2 linked regions of the Idiomarina loihiensis L2TR genome follow. The protein of the gene in region 1 binds, or shares a complex with, the protein of each later gene. Links are inferred from orthologs where the notes say so. Each region holds a gene or a part of one and is shown on either strand. Other genes may lie near its edges.

Region 1 (9,400 bases):
CCGAACAGGTTACGTGGTACAGTCTGGATTAAGCCGTCATGACGTTCGCCATAAGCTTCTTCTGGTTTAACTTCTGCAGTGAAGCTATCGCCAACTTTTTTGCCTTCCAGTGCATTTTCCAGACCAGGAATCAGCATGCCACGACCGTGGATGAAGTTCAGTGGGCTGCCATCTTTAGACTGGTCCAGCGTCTGGCCATCTTCCGTTTTAACGGCATAGTTGATAGCCACGACTTTGTTTGGTGCAATGGTTTCGCTCATAAATTTAACCTAATTGATAAGGCAGTGAGTGTATTTCCAGAAGACTTGCGTCGTCATCCCGGACTCGTATAGCCGTGTCAGTGTCTATGTCACTGGGTAAAACAGCTAATAAGTCCACTTGGGTGTCGGTGCGGTTCACTGCCATAATGACCGTACCTGCACGACGCCAGTTCTCGCCAATGGCTTTCTCTAATTGCGTACCAGCAGTAACTTGAGCCGTTACTTTACCGGATAAGCGAAAGAGCGCCCGTTTCTGTTTGCCCAAATATTTCATCCGGGCAATAGTCTCCTGGCCGATATAACATCCTTTGTCAAAACTGATTCCATCCCACACCTGCAAATTCATCATTTGCGGGACAAACGCCTGGATGTTCTCAGACGTAAGTTGTGGACGAACCCGTTCAATTTCCAACGCATCCCAGTAAGGTTGCGGATAATCCGTAGAAATTGGCTGTTGGCTGAGTAACAGATATTGGTCGGGACTGGTCCCAACCTGCATTACCCGGCCATCAAATTCTGCTGCAACGCTGGCTGCTTTGCTACCGAAAACACCGGCTATGCTCCAGTCGTCGCTTACATCTTCAATAGTGACTTTACTAAAGACACCGAATTTCTTTAATTGTGCCAAAGAGCCTTCAATTGCACTGCGATGCATAATTAAAAAAACGGCGTCGTCTTCGCGATAAAGCCAGAAGATGCTAAACGCTTTTCCGGTTTGATCGCAATGTGCGCCATATAAGCAATTATCCTGGTCGAGTTTGCGTAAATCACATGTCAGCTGACCCTGTAAAAAACTGTCAGCATCTTCGCCAGAAACCGAGAGGATACCATAGTCCGTCAGTTGAACGGAAAGGTGATCCTGATTTGCGTCAGTAAAATGCTGCGTTAACTCAACCACAATGACTCCTTATTAAATGGCTTACGTGGTAATATTAGGGCACATTATCGAATTACAAGGGCAATTGCTGCGGAGATTTTATGTTGCCGTTAAAACAGTCAGAAGAAGCACTAAAAGACAAGCGTCGTTTACGTTGGGCGTGCCGCCGGGGCATGCTGGAGCTGGATGTATTATTTGAACCTTTTGTTGATCAGGCTTACGACGAACTAAGTGAAGAACAAAAAGCGGTATTTCGCCGTTTAATTACCTGCGATGACCCGGATCTTTTTGCCTGGTTTATGGGTCACCAGAAGTGTGAAGACGAAGAACTTGCTGAAATGATTCGGTTTATGTTGTCACGCGTTAAGGTATAGACTCGGGCGGTGAACCCTGACAGTTATTTTCGTTTACAGCGACCTATGCGCGTGTTGTCTGTGTCAGCGTGCGGACGTTACTGGTGGTGGCTGGGTGAACGTTGTCAATTATTCAGCAAAGCACTGGTCGTAGGCGGTATGTTGGTTTTACTGCCGCTTGCCTATAAAACAGAAAAAGGTCAGGAAAAGCGGCACTGGCTCCGGGTTTGGTGGTTTCAGTTGTCAAAGGCGCAGCAGATAAAACTGCGGCGCCAGTTACAACAGTTGTCAGAGCCTTAACTTTTCGGTGTCAGCACCGTAGGCTGAGGATCCGGCAATGTGTCAGGGTAGTCGAGAGTATAATGTAAGCCGCGACTTTCTTTACGACTAATAGCGCTTCGTACAATAAGCTCTGATACCTGCACTAAGTTACGTAACTCCAGTAAATTGTTACTCACGCGGAAGTTCGAGTAATACTCGTGAATTTCGCGCTGTAGCAACTGAATTCGGTGAAGGGCCCGTTCCAGACGCTTGGTGGTACGCACAATGCCAACGTAGTCCCACATGAACAGTCGTAGCTCATGCCAGTTATGTTGAATTATAACTTCCTCGTCGGAATTGCCTACCTGACTTTCATCCCAACCGGGAATATGATTTAAGGCCTTCTGATGAGGGCGTTTAGATAAAATATCTTTAGCCGCCGCACGGGCGAAAACCAGACATTCCAGCAGCGAGTTGCTAGCCATGCGATTGGCTCCGTGCAGACCTGTGCAGGCAACCTCACCAACAGCATACAAGTTGGGTAAATCGGTCGCTGCGTTCATATCGGTTTTAACACCGCCACAGGTGTAATGGGCCGCAGGAACAACCGGCATCGGCTGTTTGCTGATATCAATACCCAGCGACAAGCATTTTTCCATAATGGTAGGGAAGTGATGCTGAATAAAGTCTTTCGGTTTATGAGAAATATCCAGATACATGCAGTCAGCACCCAGACGCTTCATTTCAAAGTCGATAGCGCGGGCAACCACGTCGCGCGGAGCCAATTCAGCAGACTCATGAAAGTCCGGCATAAAACGAGTTCCGTCGGGCCGTTTCAGCAAAGCGCCTTCGCCACGCAAGGCTTCGCTTAATAGAAAACTCTGCGCGTTGGGGTGAAATAAACAGGTTGGATGGAACTGATTAAATTCCATATTGGCCACACTGCAGCCTGCGCGCCAGGCCATGGCAATACCGTCGCCGCTGGCAATATCCGGGTTACTGGTATACTGATATACCTTACTTGCACCGCCCGTAGCCAATACCACACAGCCTGCCGCAACGGTTTCCACTTGTTCTTTCTGACGGCTCCAGACATAAGCTCCATAGCAACCGTCAGGTTTACCGATACGAGAACCCGTGATCAAATCGACCGCGTTGTATCGTTCCAGCACCTGAATATTTGGATGCTCCATTGCTTTTTTCTGCAATGTTGTCTGTACCGCTTTGCCGGTGGCATCTGCTGCGTGCAGAATTCGTCGATGACTGTGACCGCCTTCACGGTTCAGGTGGTACGCTGGGTTGCTGTCTTTAGACTCGACTTGATCAAAACCCACGCCGGCATCAATCAGCCATTGCAGACTTGCGCGCGCGTTTTCTGTGGTAAACTTAACGGCTTCGGGATCGCAAAGGCCGGCGCCGGCAATTAAGGTATCCTCGATGTGACTCTCAATACTGTCGTTTTCGTCGAATACTGCGGCAATGCCGCCTTGCGCGTAAAAGGTTGAGCCTTCAGTCAGCGGGCCTTTACTTAGTACCGTAACGTTTAAGTTATCGGCCAACTGTAAAGCGGTAGTTAATCCCGCGGCTCCCGAACCAATAATCAGTACATCGCATTGATAATTTGCAACAGGTTCCATAAAGTACTCAATGTGAATTTTGAACGATTTTACGCATTTGACGATATTTTTGCGAACTTTTTACATGCGGCTCTGTCACAGTCAGTAAGAAACAGGACGGGCCGCCAGTTCCAGCAGTTCCTGGGTTAAGGGAGAACAGGCTCGGATGAGCGAACAGGTGAGTGACCAACAGCTGGTCGAAAGAGTACAACAAGGTGATAACCGAGCTTTTGATCTGCTGGTAAAAAAGTATCAGCATAAAGTCATGAGTTTGATATCGCGTTATGTCAAACAACAGGGCGACGTAGCTGATGTTGCACAGGAAGCGTTTATAAAAGCGTATCGGGCGTTACCGAACTTCCGTGGCGACAGTGCCTTTTATACCTGGCTGTACCGAATTGCGGTGAATACGGCGAAAAACTATTTAGTTTCGCAAGGTAGAAAACCGCCCGCATCTGACATTGATGCAGAAGACGCAGAGTTTTATGAAGGAGCCGGTGCGCTAAGAGACAGCGCCTCTCCGGAAAGGCAAATGCTCTCTGATGAGATTCGAGATGTGGTATTAAAAACAATTGATGAATTGCCGGATGATTTACGTCGGGCAATTACTTTAAGGGAAATTGAAGGTCTCGGTTACGAGGAAATTGCGCTAGAAATGGATTGTCCTATAGGTACTGTCCGCTCTCGCATCTTTCGCGCTCGGGAAGCAATAGATAATCAACTCCGACCGTTGCTGGAACGGTAAACTAACAGAGGGGCATCTATGTCTCGGAATAAATCAGAATCAACATCCGCGTTGTTTGATGAACAACTCATCAATGCCGATGAAATTGAAGCACTGTTGCAAGATGAACAGGCTCAGCAGGAGTGGCACCGTTACAGTGTTATTCACGCGGCAATAAAAGGTGACTTAAACTCGGATATCAGCCTTGATATTAGCGAGCGTGTTCGTGTTAGCGTAAGCCAGGAGTCCAATGTCGTTAAGCCAGGTTTTGGTCGCTCTAAGAGCCAGAATAAAGCGGCTTCACGTTGGTTCCAGCCTTTCGCCAAAGTTGCCGTTGCAGCAAGTGTGGCCGTGGTTGCGGTGATGACAGTGCAAACTTATCAGCAACCCGCGACACCCGATGGTAGCAGCGCAGAACCTACTCTGCTGACCAGCCCCATTGGTGGTGGCCGTGAGCCGGTGAGCTTGAATCGTGTTGAGCCAATGTCGCAAATCAGCGATCAGCAAAGACGCCGTCAGGTTCAGTCATACCTGATTGATCATCAACAACAATTGATGTTGCAGCAGAAAACAGAGCAAGCAGAAAAAGATGAGCAGTCAGAGCAGGAGCTCAACAAAGGTAATTAAGGCTATGATAACTCGGTTGTATCGGTCTATTTTATGTGGCGCTGTTTTATTCGCCGGCACCTTCTCGGTAAGCGCACAGCAGACTAACGAACAAGCAGAAAGTGGCGCTGACTGGTTCAACCGTATGGCAGAAGCTTTAACTGAACTGAATTTTGAGGCTTCTTTAGTTCATGTACATGGTGATCAAATTGAGCCTTATCAATGGCTACAGGGCAACGATCCGGAGACAGGAAGTACCGAACTGTTAATTCAAATGAATGGTCCGGACTTTCGCATCTTAAGAGTGAATAACAAGGTTGCCCACTTTAATACCTCATCCAGTAATTACGCGCTAGAGTCCGATACTATTACTGCTATCTTTCCGGCCGCATTTTCTCAACCCTTTGAGCGTCTTAGCCATAGTTATCAAGTTATGGTGGGTGGTGGCGCACGGGTTTTAGGTCGTAATGCCCAGCATATTCGTATTTTAAGCCGCGATAATCAGCGTTACAGCTATGCACTATGGATTGACCGCAAGCACGGTATGCCGCTTAAAATGATCATGATGAATCAGTCCGGCGATGTTGTGGAGCAAATGCAATTAACCAGTTTATCGGTTCGTGATACCGCTCCCGAAATAACCAAAGAAATAAGCAATATTGAAATGCCACCGCTGTTAAAAGATCTTCGGGTACAAAGTGCAACAAATTACAGTGTTGGGCCGCGGTGGGCACCGCGCGGATTCAAATTGTTAAGCCAGCAAAGCCATACTCTCGTTGTTGATGCAACGCCGGTTGACCATTATTTGTTTTCTGATGGTCTTGCTGAGTACTCGGTTTATGTGGCTGAGCTAACAGAAGGTATGGAAACCGATCTCGCTCTATCTTCTTCACACACTTTGTTCTCAAAGCGTTATAATAACTTTCTTGTGACAGTGGTGGGTCAGGTACCTTTAACCATGGCTCAACGCATAGCGGCGGAAGTTAAATAATGAAAGAAGTAGCAGAAGTAACCGCGGTTGATGGCAACCGCGTAACCGTTACCACTCAGTTAAAAACGGCCTGTTCGGGTTGCGCGCAGGTATCTAACTGTGGCGCTGGCATTTTAAGTAAAGTTTTTGCCGACCGAAATGCGCAGTTTACTGTGGTTACCGAACAAACGTTTAGTCCCGGCGACCAGGTGCAATTAGAAGTACCGGAAACCGCAGTAACACGTTTTGCTCTACTACTCTACGGTTTACCTATACTGACACTGTTGCTATTAGCTGTGCTACTGGAAAACACAGGCACGTTACCCGAAGGTTTTGTTATTTTATTGTCCTTTGCTGGCTTTGCTTTTACCTTCTGGGGACTAAAACGCTGGTTCCGTAAACGTGACATTCAAGTCAATGCAATGGTCAAACTGGAAACCGTCGCGGCTGAAGTTCAGCACTGAAACCCCTGAACTGTCATAAAGTCCTTTGTTCTTGCCGCTAACATGAGTATGATCGGGACTAATTTTTTAAGTTCCAGAATTCAGTTTTACAGAGGTATCATCAATGCCGAATAGGGCGTTCAAGCAAAGTAATATTCGTAACTTCTCGATCATCGCTCACATTGACCACGGTAAATCCACCTTGTCCGACCGCTTGATCCAGCATTGCGGTGGACTGACTGACCGTGAGATGGCTGAGCAAGTACTCGATTCCATGGATTTGGAGCGTGAGCGGGGTATTACGATTAAAGCGCAGAGCGTAACCCTTTATTACACGGCTAAAGATGGTGAAACCTATCAGTTAAACTTCATCGATACTCCAGGGCATGTTGACTTCTCTTATGAAGTCTCGCGTTCGTTGGCGGGTTGTGAAGGCGCACTGCTGGTTGTTGATGCAGCTCAGGGTGTTGAAGCGCAGACTTTGGCAAACTGTTATACCGCTATTGAAATGGACCTGGAAGTTGTTCCGGTATTGAACAAAATTGACCTGCCGCAGGCCGATGCTATGGGCGTTGCACAGGAAATAGAGGACATTGTGGGCATTGAAGCCGTAGACGCGGTTCAGTGTTCGGCTAAAACTGGTTTAGGTATTGACGACGTGCTTGAGCGCATTGTCCGGCAAATACCGCCGCCTAAGGGCGAACCAGAAGAGCCATTACAGGCACTGATTATTGACTCCTGGTTTGATAATTATCAGGGGGTTGTTTCTTTGGTTCGCGTCCGCAACGGAACGTTGCGTGCCGGCGAGAAAATGACAGTAATGTCTACTGGTCAGTCGTATCAAATTGATAAAGTTGGTTATTTTGACCCGAAACCTCACGAAACCGGTATTTTACACACTGGTGAGGTGGGCTATGTTATTTCGGGTATTAAAGACATTCTGGGCGCACCGGTCGGTGATACTCTAACCAATACGAAGAGCCCGGCAAAAGAGCCGGTACCGGGCTTTAAAAAAGTCAAACCTCAGGTTTACGCAGGTATGTTCCCAATCAGCTCAGAGGACTATGAGTCGTTCCGGGATGCTTTGGGGAAATTGTCGTTAAATGACGCGTCGCTTTTTTATGAGCCGGAGAACTCTGCGGCACTTGGCTTTGGCTTCCGTTGTGGTTTCCTTGGCATGCTGCACATGGAAATTATTCAGGAACGCTTAGAGCGTGAGTACGACATAGACTTGATTACCACGGCACCAACGGTTGTTTACGAAGTTGAAAAGACCGATGGCAGCATAGTCAAAGTGGATAACCCGGTGAACTTGCCAGCGGTTAACGATATTGAAACCATTTACGAACCTATTGTGGAAGCCAATATTCTGGTTCCGCAAGAGTTTCTGGGTAATGTGATTACCTTGTGCGTTGATAAGCGCGGCGTACAAACGGCTATGGCTTACCATGGTAAACAAGTTGCGGTAACTTACGAGCTGCCCATGGCAGAAGTGGTTATGGATTTCTTCGACCGGTTAAAATCGACCAGTCGTGGTTACGCTTCACTGGATTATCAGTTCAAGAAATTTGAACCTGCGGACATGGTTCGTGTCGATATACTGATTAACGGCGACCGGGTAGATGCGCTGGCAATGATCACTCACCGTGATCACGCTGAAGGGCGCGGCCGCATGTTAGTTGATAAAATGCGTGAGTTAATTCCACGACAAATGTTTGATATTGCCATTCAGGCGACCATTGGCAACCATGTTATTGCGCGCTCGACGGTCAAGCAGTTGCGTAAAAACGTAACAGCGAAGTGTTATGGCGGCGACATTAGTCGTAAGAAGAAGCTTTTACAAAAACAAAAAGAGGGTAAAAAGCGCATGAAGAACCTGGGTAACGTAGAAGTACCTCAGGAAGCCTTTCTTGCGGTTTTAAAAGTAGGCAAATAGGAAATGGCCAATTATTTTTCAATTATTTTAACCGTTATTACCGTTCTGTCCGGGTTGTTATGGCTTTACGATGCGCGAGTACTGAAGCCAAAGCGTAAAGCGGTTATTGCTGAGGTTGAGACCAAAACAACCAAGGCTTTAACCGAACAGCAAATTGACACACTGGCACCTCAGCCTAAACTTATGGAGCTGAGCGAGTCTATTTTTCCAGTGATTGCTTTAGTACTGGTGGTTCGTACATTGTTATACGAGCCATTTCAGATACCGTCAGGCTCAATGATGCCAACCTTACTAAAGGGCGACTTTATTCTGGTAGAAAAGTTTTCCTACGGTATTAAAGATCCGCTTTTTCAAAAGACGTTGGTGGATACCTCGTTGCCTGAACGCGGCGATATCGCCGTATTTAAATATCCGGAAGAACCGAGCATAGATTACATAAAACGCGTTATTGGCTTGCCTGGCGACCGTATTATTTACCGAAACAAGTCACTTTATATTCAGCCTGCGTGTGCCGTTGGCGAGAAAGACTGTGAAGAAATGAAGGTGGTATCCACCTCATTAAAAGAAGATGGTGAGTATTTCTCTGGTTCGTCACCTTTACGCACTTATGAAGAACAGTTAGGCGATGTAAGCCACGAAATTCTTATCGACCCACGTGTTGCGCCACGGACTATGTCGTATTTTAATCAGCCGGGCACACAGAAAGACGAGTGGGTGGTGCCGGAAGGCCAGTATTTTGCTATGGGTGATAACCGCGATAATTCTCGTGACAGCCGCTATTGGGGCTTTGTTGACGAAGAGTTGCTGGTTGGCAGAGCGGTATTCATCTGGATGAGTTTTGAAATGGATCGCAGTAGCGATAGTTGGTTGCCGTCGTGGGTTCCTACGGGAGTTCGATTTGAAAGGCTAGGGAGTATTGAGTGAGTTTGCCCAAACCACCTTTAACGGAACTGGAAAAAATTGTTGGTTATAGCTTTGAACAGCAGGGTTTATTGCATCAGGCAATGACCCACCGTAGTGCTTCATCAACGCACAATGAACGCCTGGAGTTTTTGGGCGATTCTATTTTAGGTCTGGTGATAGCTGAAGCTTTGTATCAAAAATTCCCCAAAGTAGCAGAAGGCGATTTAAGCCGCATGCGCGCTGCCATAGTTTGTGGTCGTTCTTTGGCGAAGCTTGGAAAAAAAATGGGACTGGGCGATTTTTTGTCGCTGGGTCAGGGCGAGCTAAAAAGCGGCGGTTATCGTCGCGAGTCCATTCTTGCCGATGCAGTAGAAGCCATTATTGGTGCCATTTATCTGGACAGTGACATGGATACCATTCGACAGGTCATTCTTAACTGGTTCGAACCCCA
Region 2 (11,371 bases), 740 kb from region 1 along the record:
GCTCGCTACGGTTCCAGCCGCTTGCCGGGCAAACCTTTAGCCGATATTGCCGGAAAGCCGATGATTCAGCATGTGGTTGAGCGAGCTGAGGCTAGTGGCGCTGCCGAAGTCATAGTTGCTACCGATGATATGCGGATTAAAGAGGGCGTTGATAAGTTTGGTGGTCGCGTAATGATGACCTCAAGTGAGCACTCCTCGGGTACGGAACGTTTGGCTGAAGTTATCGAACAATTAGCTCTGGCAGAAAACGAGGTGGTGGTTAATGTTCAGGGTGATGAGCCCTTTATTCCGCCTGAAATTATTCGACAGGTTGCCGATAACTTAGCGAATCAACGGCAGGCACCTATGGCGACGCTGGCCGTGCCCATTACTGACGCTGAAGATATTTTTAACCCGAATACAGTAAAAGTGGTTACCGATGCTGCGGGTTATGCGCTGTACTTTAGCCGTGCCGCAATTCCCTGGGACAGAGAGCACTTTTCTGCCGACCGGGCGACAAATGTCGTTACTGAGCATTATCATCGTCACATTGGTATTTATGCTTATCGGGCGGGTTTTGTCAGACGTTATATTGAATGGGAGCCAAGCCCTATTGAACAGCTTGAGTCGTTAGAACAATTGCGGGTGCTTTGGCACGGAGAACGTATTCATGTCGCTGAAGCCATTCTCGCACCGGCTACAGGCATTGATACTGAAGAGGACCTGCAGCGGGCACGAAAACTGGCAGGCGATGGTTAATCCATCGCCGACATTTTTGAATACTCATCTTCGAAAAAGAATTTTTCCTCACCAAAAGCTGGTTTTAAGTGATGCAGCCAGGTGGCATCCGGATCATATTTAGCGAAGAAGGGACGTTGTACCCAGTCCGGATTGCGCCCCTGGATAAAGCGTAAGGCAAAGACTTTCTCACCAGCAATTTCAGTAACACCCTGAACTTCTACTTTCCCCGGGCCGGCACTCATCGAGGGGCCTCGCACGGTACGAGCTATACCTGAAACCTGCTGGTACGCTTTCTGGAAAATTTCCCAGGTACGCTCCAGCGGTACTTCAAAGTAACGTTTTGCTCCGGTATCCCGCTCGACAAACATATAATAAGGGATTAATCCGAGTTGTACCTGCTTCTCCCACATAGAAGCCCAGACATCCGGGTCGTCATTAATGTGCTTGAGTAAAGGAGCCTGACAGCGGATTTGAACACCTGTAGCGCGCAGGCGACGAATGGCCTCCTGACATACTTCAGTGCGTAATTCATTCGGGTGGTTTAAATGCGCCATTATCGACACATGCTTGCCACCATCAACTAAGCGCTCTAATAAACGCAGTAAATCGTCCGCGTCGGGGTCGGTGATAAAGCGATATGGCCAGAAGGTTAATGATTTAGTGCCAATGCGTATGGTTTTAATGTGCTCGAACTCAGGTTGCAGTAAACCCTCTAAGTAATGGGCCAGCTTGCGCGTGCGCATAACCATAGGGTCGCCGCCGGTCACCAGCAAGTCAGTAACTTCTTTGTGCTGAGCCAGATAGCGGTGCAATTGATCCGCGTCATTTGAATTAAAGCGGGTAGCTTTACCGACAAATTGCGCCCAACGGAAGCAGAAAGTGCAGTAAGAATGGCAGTACTGCCCCTGAGCCGGGAAAAAGAGCACCGTTTCGCGGTACTTATGCTGCATGCCCGGCAAAGGCTCACCGTCAACATGCGGCACATTCATTTGCATTTGTCCGGCAGGGTGAGGGTTCATTTCATCGCGTAGCTGAGTCGCCAAATCAAACACTTCATTGGTGGTGTGCTTGCCTGACATTAGGTCTGCCATGCGCTGGTACGCAGAAGGCTCCAGCATATCTTTTTGCGGGAAAGTTAGCTGAAACAGCGGGTCATTGGGTACATTTTCCCAGTCAATCAGTTCGTTAAATACATATTCATTAACTCTGAATGGCAGTACATTAGCGACGACTTTCATTTCAAAACGCATGTCATCAGGAACTTTCTTTAACGCCTCAATTTTATCTAACTGGCGATGCTGATATACCTTGAATTTACGTGGTGTAATGATGGGTTGTTGTACATTGACTACTTGCTGCATAAGCCTCTCTGTAATTATCTGCAACTTGCTAAAGCACGTTGAAAATGAATTTGTCTGTCAGCTCTCTCTTTGGCGACCAACGAAATGCGACGTAGTATAAAGAATTTAAGGCTTCGTTGCACGTTCTGTAAGGTGTGAAAAGCAATGTACTCAAACTAATTAAGAGCGGGCATAAAAAAAGGCGCTCAACCGAGCGCCTTCTTAACTCAAACCAATTTATTTTTTAATTGGTGAAAACTCGCGTTTTGTATAACCAGTATATAACTGACGAGGACGACCAATTTTCTGGTTTTCTTCGCCCATCATTTCGTGCCAGTGAGAAACCCAGCCGACAGTACGTGACAGCGCAAAGATAACGGTGAACATATTGGTAGGAATACCAATAGCTTTCAGTACGATACCTGAGTAGAAGTCAACGTTAGGGAAGAGTTTCTTTTCAATGAAGTAGTCGTCTTCCAGAGCGATACGCTCCAGTTCCATTGCGACGTCAAGTAATGGATCATCACGATCCAATTCTTTCAGTACTTCGTGGCAAGATTCACGCATTACCGTTGCACGAGGGTCGGTGTTTTTGTATACACGGTGACCAAAGCCCATTAGACGGAAAGGATCGTCTTTGTCTTTTGCTTTCTCAATATATTTTGGAATGTTTTCAACAGAGCCAATTTCAGCCAGCATACGCAAGCAAGCTTCGTTTGCACCACCATGGGCTGGTCCCCATAAAGACGCAACACCCGCAGCGATACATGCGTAAGGGTTAGCACCAGAAGAACCGGCAAGGCGTACTGTTGACGTTGATGCGTTTTGCTCGTGGTCAGCATGCAAAGTAAAGATGCGATCCATAGCGCGAGCTACCGCAGGGCTTATTTTGTAGTCTTCCGCAGGAACCGAGAACATCATGTTCAGGAAGTTTTCTGCATAACCTAAGTCGTTACGTGGGTAAACGAAAGGTTGACCAATGCTGAATTTATAAGCCATTGCTGCAATTGTTGGAATTTTTGCAATCAGACGGTAAGCACTACGTAAACGTTGGTTTTCATCGTGAATCTCCAGATCATCATGATAGAACGATGATAAAGCTCCCGTTACGGCACATAACATTGCCATAGGGTGAGCATCGCGACGGAAACCATTAAAGAAATTGTGAATTCCCTGATGCACCATAGTGTGTTTAGTAATGGTGTTTTTGAATTCATGGTATTGCTTTTCGGTAGGAGCTTCGCCGTGCAACAACATGTAGCAAACTTCTAAGTAATCTGCTTTAGTTGCTAACTCACCAATAGGGTAACCGCGGTGCAGTAAAACGCCGTTTTCACCATCTATATAGGTGATAGCCGACTCGCAAGAGCCTGTAGCCAGAAACCCTGGGTCAAAAGTAAAATAACCATGTTTTCCCAGAGTTCGGACGTCAACTACATCCTTTCCTGCCGTTGGTGATAGTACCGGCAATTCAATGGATTGGCCGTCAATCTGTAAAGTGGCTTTACGATCAGCCATAAGGAATTCTCCTCGCTATCTACTTTGAAAAAGTGCGCTAATTTAACTCGATCATGCCCGTAAATGTCAATTTTAATCGGGGAACATGAACCAATTATAGCGAAATATACGTAATAAACATGACGAAAAGATTACTCAGATTGAAGAATTATCTTGTTAGGTTAGACTTTAGTAGTAAAGCGTATTTTAGTCAGCGTTCAAATCTGAGTTTGTCGTTGTAATTAATAGCTTGGCTAGATATACTTTGCGCCGTATTGGTGGCATGTTTCTGTGTCGCGCAAACGAAAATTGCATTTCTTTTGTGCTTTATTAAAAGGCAATCTATCGTGAAAAAAGAAAGACCTGTTAATTTAGACTTATCAACTATCAAGCTTCCTGCCGCTGCCAAAGCATCCATACTGCATCGTATTTCCGGTGTTGCTATGCTGTTCTCTCTGGCTTTTCTAATTTGGGCTTTTGCCGTGTCACTTAGTGGCCCTGAAGGCTTTGCTCAAATCGAGAGTATCATGACCAGCTTTATCGCTAAATTTATTGGCTGGGGTATTTTGACAGCGCTAGGATTTCACTTAATCATTGGTCTGCGTCACTTAGTAATGGACATGGGCTACTGGGAAGAACTCGATTCCGGAAGAATCAGCGCAATTGTCTCAATTGCTCTTTCTGTGATCTTTTCCGTATTAGTAGGAGTTTGGCTATGGTAACAGCAGCAGCTACTTTTGGTCGTAGCGGTTCTCATGACTTTATTTTATTGAGAGCCAGCGCGATTGTAATGGTTCTATATTCACTGTTCATGGCTGGGTTCTTCCTTTCTACGCCAGATGTAACTTATCAAGTGTGGAGTGGGTTGTTTGCCAACATTTGGATGAAAGTGTTCACTATGCTGGCCTTATCTTCTGTGTTAATTCACGGCTGGATTGGCATTTGGCAAGTATCAACAGACTACGTGAAAGCGTCCGGTCTCAGAGCTTTTATCCAACTGGTTTTCAGCGTTGGTCTGATCGCTGTTTGGCTCACTGGCTTATTCGTACTGTGGGGTGTTTAAGTGACTGTTAAAACTTTAGAATATGATGCAGTGGTGATTGGTGCTGGCGGTGCCGGCATGCGAGCAGCACTGCAAATTTCCCAAGAGGGATTGAGCTGCGCGTTGATGTCCAAAGTGTTTCCAACACGCTCTCACACAGTTTCTGCTCAGGGTGGTATTACCGTAGCATTAGGTAATGCGCATGAAGATAACTGGGAATGGCACATGTTCGATACCGTTAAAGGTTCGGACTATATTGGTGACCAGGACGCTATCGAATACATGTGTAAAGCTGGCCCTGAAGCTATTTTAGAAATGGAAAACTTAGGTTTACCATTCTCGCGTTTTGAAAACGGCAAAGTTTATCAACGTCCATTTGGTGGTCAGTCGAAGAACTTTGGTGGCGAGCAGGCTGCTCGTACTGCCGCTGCAGCTGACCGTACCGGTCACGCTTTGCTGCATTTGCTTTATCAGCAAAACGTGAAGAAAAAAACCACCGTATTTTCAGAATGGTACGCGCTGGATATCGTTAAGAACCAAGACGGCGAAGTTTGTGGTGTAACCACCATGGATATCGAAAGCGGCGAAGTTTACTTTGTTAAAGCTAAAGCCGTTGTTCTTGCTACCGGCGGTGCTGGTCGTATTTATTCTTCAACGACCAATGCTCATATCAACACTGGCGACGGTATTGGTATGGCTCTACGTGCTGGCGTTCCTGTACAAGATATGGAAATGTGGCAGTTCCATCCAACCGGTATTGCCGGAGCGGGCTCACTCGTTACAGAAGGTTGTCGTGGAGAAGGCGGTTACCTGCTGAACAAAGACGGCGAACGCTTTATGGAGCGTTATGCGCCAAACGCGAAAGATTTGGCGTCACGCGACGTTGTCTCCCGCGCTATGATGACTGAAATCCGTGAAGGACGTGGTTGTGAAGGCCCATGGGGTACTCACCTTAAACTGAAACTGGATCACCTGGGTAAAGAAACCCTGGAAAGTCGTTTGCCGGGTGTTTGTGACTTATCACGTACATTCGCACACGTTGATCCGGTAAAAGAACCAATTCCGGTTATTCCTACCTGTCACTACATGATGGGCGGTATTCCAACGGATGTTAATGGACAAGTCCTGACTGTTGGTGACGATGGTCAGACATCTCACGTTAAAGGGCTGTTTGCTTGTGGTGAAATTGCTTGTGTATCTGTACACGGTGCTAACCGCTTAGGTGGTAACTCACTGCTTGATTTGGTGGTATTCGGTCGTTCAACCGGTATGCATCTGGGTGAAACGCTTGCGGCTAACGTAGAAGCCAGAGAAGCAAGCAGCGACGACATTGACGCTGCACTAGCGCGTTATAATCGTTGGGAAAATACTCAGAAAGGCGAAGATCCGGCACAAATTAAGAAAGACCTGCAACAGTGCATGCAACTTAATTTCTCGGTTTTCCGCGAAGGCGATTCAATGAAAGAAGGGCTTGCTGAGCTGCGCGAAATTCGCGAACGCCTGAAAAACGCCCGTCTTGATGACACCTCCAAAGAGTTTAATACTCAGCGCGTCGAGTGCCTTGAGCTAGATAACTTGATGGAAACGGCTTACTCAACTGCAGTTGCTGCCAGCTTCCGTACAGAAAGCCGCGGTGCTCACAGCCGTGCAGACTACCCGGATCGTGATGATGAGAAGTGGTTAGTACACACTGTTTATCGTCCTGAAAAGGAAGATATGGTGACGCGGGAAGTCAATATGGCGCCTAAACTGCGTGAAGCTTTCCCTCCGAAAGCTCGTACCTACTAAGTTGGAGGGTATATGAAAAAATACACATTTTCAGTTTATCGTTATAATCCTGATGTCGACAACGCGCCTCATATGAAAGAGTACACGTTGGAAGTAGAAGATAATCAGGATTTGATGGTGCTAGAAGCACTGATCAAATTGAAAGAACAAGATCCATCGCTGGCATTCCGCCGCTCGTGCCGTGAAGGTGTTTGTGGCTCCGATGGTATGAATATTAATGGTAAAAATGGTTTGGCTTGTATCACTCATTTGTCTTCTTTGAAATCAGACAAAATTGTGATTCGTCCGCTACCAGGCTTGCCTGTCATTCGTGATTTGATTGTTGATATGAGCCAGTTCTATCAACAGTACGAGAAAATCAAACCGTACCTTATCAACGATGACAAAACGCCACCAGCGCGTGAACGACTGCAGTCGCCGGAAGACCGTGCTAAGCTTGATGGTCTTTACGAATGTATTTTATGTGCATGTTGTTCATCTTCGTGCCCGTCGTTCTGGTGGAACCCAGATAAATTTGTTGGGCCAGCTGGTCTGCTGCACGCTTATCGTTTCTTAATTGATAGTCGTGACACAGCAACGGACGAGCGTCTGGACGAACTTGATGATGCCTTTAGTGTATTCCGTTGTCACGGAATCATGAACTGCGTTAACGTATGTCCAAAAGGGTTGAATCCAACAAAGGCTATTGGACACATCAAATCGATGCTTTTGAGTCGCGCTGTTTAACTCGTTAAATTGTCGCGCCAATTTGAACGGTTGATGTTGTGGATGGCCATCCCACAAAGGATGGCTATTTTTTTATAAAAACGGTTTATCTATTCAGGTGAAGGAAACGCAATGCAAGATGGTGTAATGCGTGAATGGTTAGAAACATCGCATCTAGCCGGTGGTAACGTTGCCTACATTGAACAAATGTTTGAGGCGTATCTGGATGATCCGACGGCAGTCAGTGATGAATGGCGTCAAATGTTCGATGCGTTGCCGAAGGATAATCACATTGTTGATACTAAACTCAGCGATGTCCGGGAGCAGTTTCGCCAGGCCGCTAAGAATAAGCTCAAGCAATCTCAAACAGGCAGCACGACTGCCGCAGATCAGAAGCAAGTTAAAGTTTTACAGCTCATTAATGCTTACCGATTCCGCGGCCATCAGCACGCCAACCTTGATCCTCTTGGTTTATGGAAACAGGAAACCGTTCCAGACCTTTCATTAAACTTCCACGATTTAAGCAAAGACGACTTAGAACGCGAGTTTAATGTCGGCTCTTTAGCTGTTGGCAAAGACACAATGAAGCTGAGTGATATTCACGAGGCGTTGGAAAATATTTATTGTGGCTCTATTGGTGCCGAGTACATGCACATTGTTTCAACCGAGGAAAAACGCTGGATTCAGCAACGGTTGGAGGGTGTTCTTGGAAAGCCCAAGTTTGAAAAAGAACAGCAGACTAAAATTTTAAAAGAGCTGATAGCCGCTGACGGACTGGAAAAGTATCTTGGGTCAAAATTCCCGGGAGCTAAGCGCTTTTCATTAGAAGGTGGCGACAGTCTGGTTCCGTTGTTGAAAGAACTCATTTCACGCTCTGGTGAGCAAGGTGCCAAGGAAGTCGTTATTGGTATGGCTCACCGAGGTCGTTTGAACGTTTTGGTCAACGTTCTGGGTAAAAAACCACAGGACTTATTTGACGAGTTTGCCGGCAAGCATGACAGCACAAAGGGCTCAGGTGATGTTAAATATCATATGGGCTTTTCTTCTGATTATGCGACCCCGGGCGGCGACGTCCACCTTGCATTGGCCTTTAACCCGTCGCACCTTGAAATTGTAAACCCGGTTGTTATGGGATCGGTTCGTGCGCGCATGGACCGCCTGAAAGACCCGGAAGGCAAAAAAGTGCTGCCTATTACCATTCACGGTGACGCTGCTGTTGCCGGTCAGGGTGTGGTACAAGAAACCTTTAATATGTCGCAGACACGTGCTTACCGTGTAGGCGGCTCTATCCGTATCGTGGTGAATAACCAGGTTGGTTTCACTACATCTAAACAGGAAGATGCGCGCTCTACTCAGTATTGTACTGACATTGCCAAGATGGTGCAGGCGCCAATTTTCCACGTTAATGCGGATGACCCTGAAGCCGTTGTTTTTGTCACTCAGTTAGCGCTTGATTACCGTAATGCATTTCAGCGCGACGTGGTTATTGATTTGGTTTGTTATCGTCGTCATGGACATAACGAAGCCGATGAGCCAAGTGCAACACAGCCGCTGATGTATGCAAAAGTTAAAAAACAACCCGTTGCCCGCGAGCTTTATGGCAAGCGTCTGATAGAGAAGTCGATAGTAGATGAAGACACAGCTAAGCAGTGGATGTCTGACTATCGTGATGCATTAGATAAAGGCGAAGTGGTGGTTGATGAACACCGTCCTATGCGTCAGCACTCTGTTGACTGGTCTCCCTATATTGGAAACGACTGGGATGTAGAGTACGACTACAAAGTTTCAGCAGACAAACTGAAAGACTTGGGTGAAAAAATCACTCAGTATCCGGAAGAAGACAAGCTGAATTCCCGTGTTGAAAAAGTTTATCAAGAACGTCTGAAAATGGCGAAAGGCGATAAACCAATGGACTGGGGTTTCGCTGAAACTTTGGCTTATGCCACCTTAGTTAACGACGGTACTCATATTCGTTTGACCGGTCAGGACAGCGGCCGTGGTACCTTCTTCCACCGCCACGCGGTATTGCATAACCAAAAAGATGGTTCTACCTATATGCCACTGAACAACTTAGGTTCAGAGCAGGGGCAAATTGAAATTTACGACTCGGTTTTATCAGAAGCCGCGGTTGTGGCCTTCGAATACGGTTACGCTACGGCTGAACCGCAGTCTTTGGTTATGTGGGAAGCTCAATTTGGTGACTTCGTTAACGGCGCTCAGGTGGTTATTGACCAGTTCTTAAGTTCTGGTGAACAGAAATGGGGACGTTTATGTGGTTTAACATTGTTATTGCCACACGGTTACGAAGGCCAGGGTCCAGAGCACAGTTCAGCCCGTCTTGAGCGTTTCCTGCAATTATCAGCTGATCACAACTGGTCAGTCTGTGTACCGACAACGCCTGCACAGGTTTTTCATATGATCCGTCGTCAGCACTTACGTCCGGTTCGCCGCCCGTTAGTTGTTATGACGCCTAAGTCATTGTTACGTCATCCGTTAGCGGTTTCAGAAATGGATGATTTAGCGGATCATGGATTCCAGAACGCGATTGGTGAAATCGATGATCTGAATCCGAAAAAAGTAAAACGCGTGGTATTTTGCTCAGGTAAAGTCTACTACGATTTACTGAAAGAACGCCGCGAGCGTGAACAAGAAGATGTTGCCATTATTCGTATCGAACAGCTGTATCCGTTCCCTGCGGAAGAAGTGGCAGAAATTATGAAAGATTATCAGCACGTTAAAGATTTTGTCTGGTGTCAGGAAGAGCCTCAGAACCAGGGTGCATGGTATAGCAGCCAGCATCACTTCTGGGCCGCAATTCCGAAAGGAGCTCAGTTGTCTTATCGTGGTCGTAGTGCGTCAGCCGCACCGGCGGTCGGATACATTTCAGAGCACAACAAGCAGCAGCAAAACCTTGTTGACGAAGCGCTAACCATTAAATAGGTGAAGATGAACCATGGCGATTGATATTAAAGTTCCTCAATTACCCGAGTCTGTTGCAGATGCAACAATTGCAACATGGCACGTAAAACCTGGCGATAAAGTGTCTCGCGACCAGAATCTGGTTGACATCGAAACCGACAAGGTAGTGCTGGAAGTGGTTGCGGAAGCAGACGGTGTTTTGGGCGAAATTACTGCCGAAGAAGGCACTACCGTAACAGCTGAAGAAGTTATCGGAAAAATTGAAGAAGGTGACGGTGCGTCGGCATCTGACGATAAATCAGACAATAAAGACTCAGACGACGACAAGAAGTCAGAGAAAAAAGAATCTGATTCTTCAGAAGACAAAGGCTCTGACAAAAAAGGTTCTGGCGAGAAAATGGAAGTTAAAGTTCCTCAACTGCCAGAATCAGTCTCTGATGCCACTGTTTCTACCTGGCACGTTAAAGCTGGCGATGCAGTAAAACGTGACCAGAACCTGGTTGATATTGAAACCGATAAAGTGGTTCTGGAAGTGGTTGCTCCGGCTGATGGCGTTTTAGCTGAAATTAAGCACGAAGAAGGCGCGACAGTCGGTGCTGATGACGTTATCGGTATTGTCGAAGCTGGTGGGTCTGCTGGCGGTAGTTCAAGCAAGTCCGATGACAGCAAATCTGAATCTTCTTCAGAAAGTAAAGACGATGACGGTGACAACGAAGTAGCGGGTCCTGCGGTTCGTCGTTTACTTGGTGAACACGGCCTTAAGCCAAGTGACGTTAAAGGCACTGGTAAGGGCGGTCGCGTCACTAAAGAAGACGTGGAAAAACACGTGAAAGCTCAGTCTTCTAAGTCTTCGGATAGCAGCAAACAGCAGTCTTCACAGCCAGCCGTTTCAGGTGACCGTGACCAGAAACGTGTACCAATGACACGTCTGCGTAAACGTATCGCTGAGCGTCTGTTGCAAGCTAAGAACGACACCGCGATGTTGACCACGTTTAACGAAATCAACATGAAGCCAATTATGGACTTGCGTAAGAAGTACAAAGACGTGTTTGAAGAAACTCACGGCACGCGTCTTGGTTTCATGGGCTTCTACGTCAAAGCTGTAACTGAAGCACTGAAACGTTTCCCAGACGTCAACGCATCCATTGATGGCGACGATATTGTTTACCACAATTTCTTCGATATCAGCATTGCGGTATCAACGCCTCGTGGTCTGGTAACTCCAGTTCTGCGCGACACTGACCGTTTAAGCATTGCGGATATGGAAAATGGTATTCGTGACCTGGCTATCAAAGGCCGTGACGGTAAGTTAACTATGGATGAAATGCAGGGTGGTAATTTCACCATTACTAACGGTGGT

What was found.
Region 2: the proteins of IL_RS04170 (region 1) and sdhA are in contact, whole or in part, in a crystal structure (PDB 6C12), measured with the Escherichia coli proteins. The link is inferred for Idiomarina loihiensis L2TR from one-to-one orthologs.

What each region holds. Positions count from the first base shown.
Region 1 is NC_006512.1:867,455-876,854, reverse strand. Bases 15-2,874 are described here. They hold IL_RS04170 (succinate dehydrogenase assembly factor 2), read left to right. Parts: upstream 15-1,238; coding sequence 1,239-1,511; downstream 1,512-2,874. Other genes in these bases: nadB (L-aspartate oxidase), read right to left, coding at 1,787-2,874; IL_RS04165 (hypothetical protein), read left to right, coding at 1,557-1,790; IL_RS04175 (YgfZ/GcvT domain-containing protein), read right to left, coding at 265-1,158; IL_RS04180 (FKBP-type peptidyl-prolyl cis-trans isomerase), read right to left, coding at 15-260. In the rest of the region: more of IL_RS04180, read right to left, coding at 1-14; more of nadB, read right to left, coding at 2,875-3,388; RNA polymerase sigma factor RpoE, read left to right, coding at 3,534-4,112; IL_RS04150 (sigma-E factor negative regulatory protein), read left to right, coding at 4,131-4,718; IL_RS04145 (MucB/RseB C-terminal domain-containing protein), read left to right, coding at 4,723-5,688; IL_RS04140 (SoxR reducing system RseC family protein), read left to right, coding at 5,688-6,131; lepA (translation elongation factor 4), read left to right, coding at 6,235-8,046; lepB (signal peptidase I), read left to right, coding at 8,050-8,970; rnc (ribonuclease III), read left to right, coding at 8,967-9,400. UniProt on the Escherichia coli protein: An FAD assembly protein, which accelerates covalent attachment of the cofactor into other proteins.
Region 2 is NC_006512.1:1,609,595-1,620,965, reverse strand. The notes cover bases 4,005-7,003. They hold sdhA (succinate dehydrogenase flavoprotein subunit), read left to right. Parts: upstream 4,005-4,620; coding sequence 4,621-6,387; downstream 6,388-7,003. Other genes in these bases: IL_RS07710 (succinate dehydrogenase iron-sulfur subunit), read left to right, coding at 6,400-7,003; sdhD (succinate dehydrogenase, hydrophobic membrane anchor protein), read left to right, coding at 4,273-4,620; sdhC (succinate dehydrogenase, cytochrome b556 subunit), read left to right, coding at 4,005-4,279. Outside these bases: kdsB (3-deoxy-manno-octulosonate cytidylyltransferase), read left to right, coding at 1-738; IL_RS07735 (KamA family radical SAM protein), read right to left, coding at 735-2,081; gltA (citrate synthase), read right to left, coding at 2,298-3,578; more of sdhC, read left to right, coding at 3,905-4,004; more of IL_RS07710, read left to right, coding at 7,004-7,113; IL_RS07705 (2-oxoglutarate dehydrogenase E1 component), read left to right, coding at 7,225-10,032; odhB (2-oxoglutarate dehydrogenase complex dihydrolipoyllysine-residue succinyltransferase), read left to right, coding at 10,046-11,371. UniProt on the Escherichia coli protein: Two distinct, membrane-bound, FAD-containing enzymes are responsible for the catalysis of fumarate and succinate interconversion; the fumarate reductase is used in anaerobic growth, and the succinate dehydrogenase is used in aerobic growth.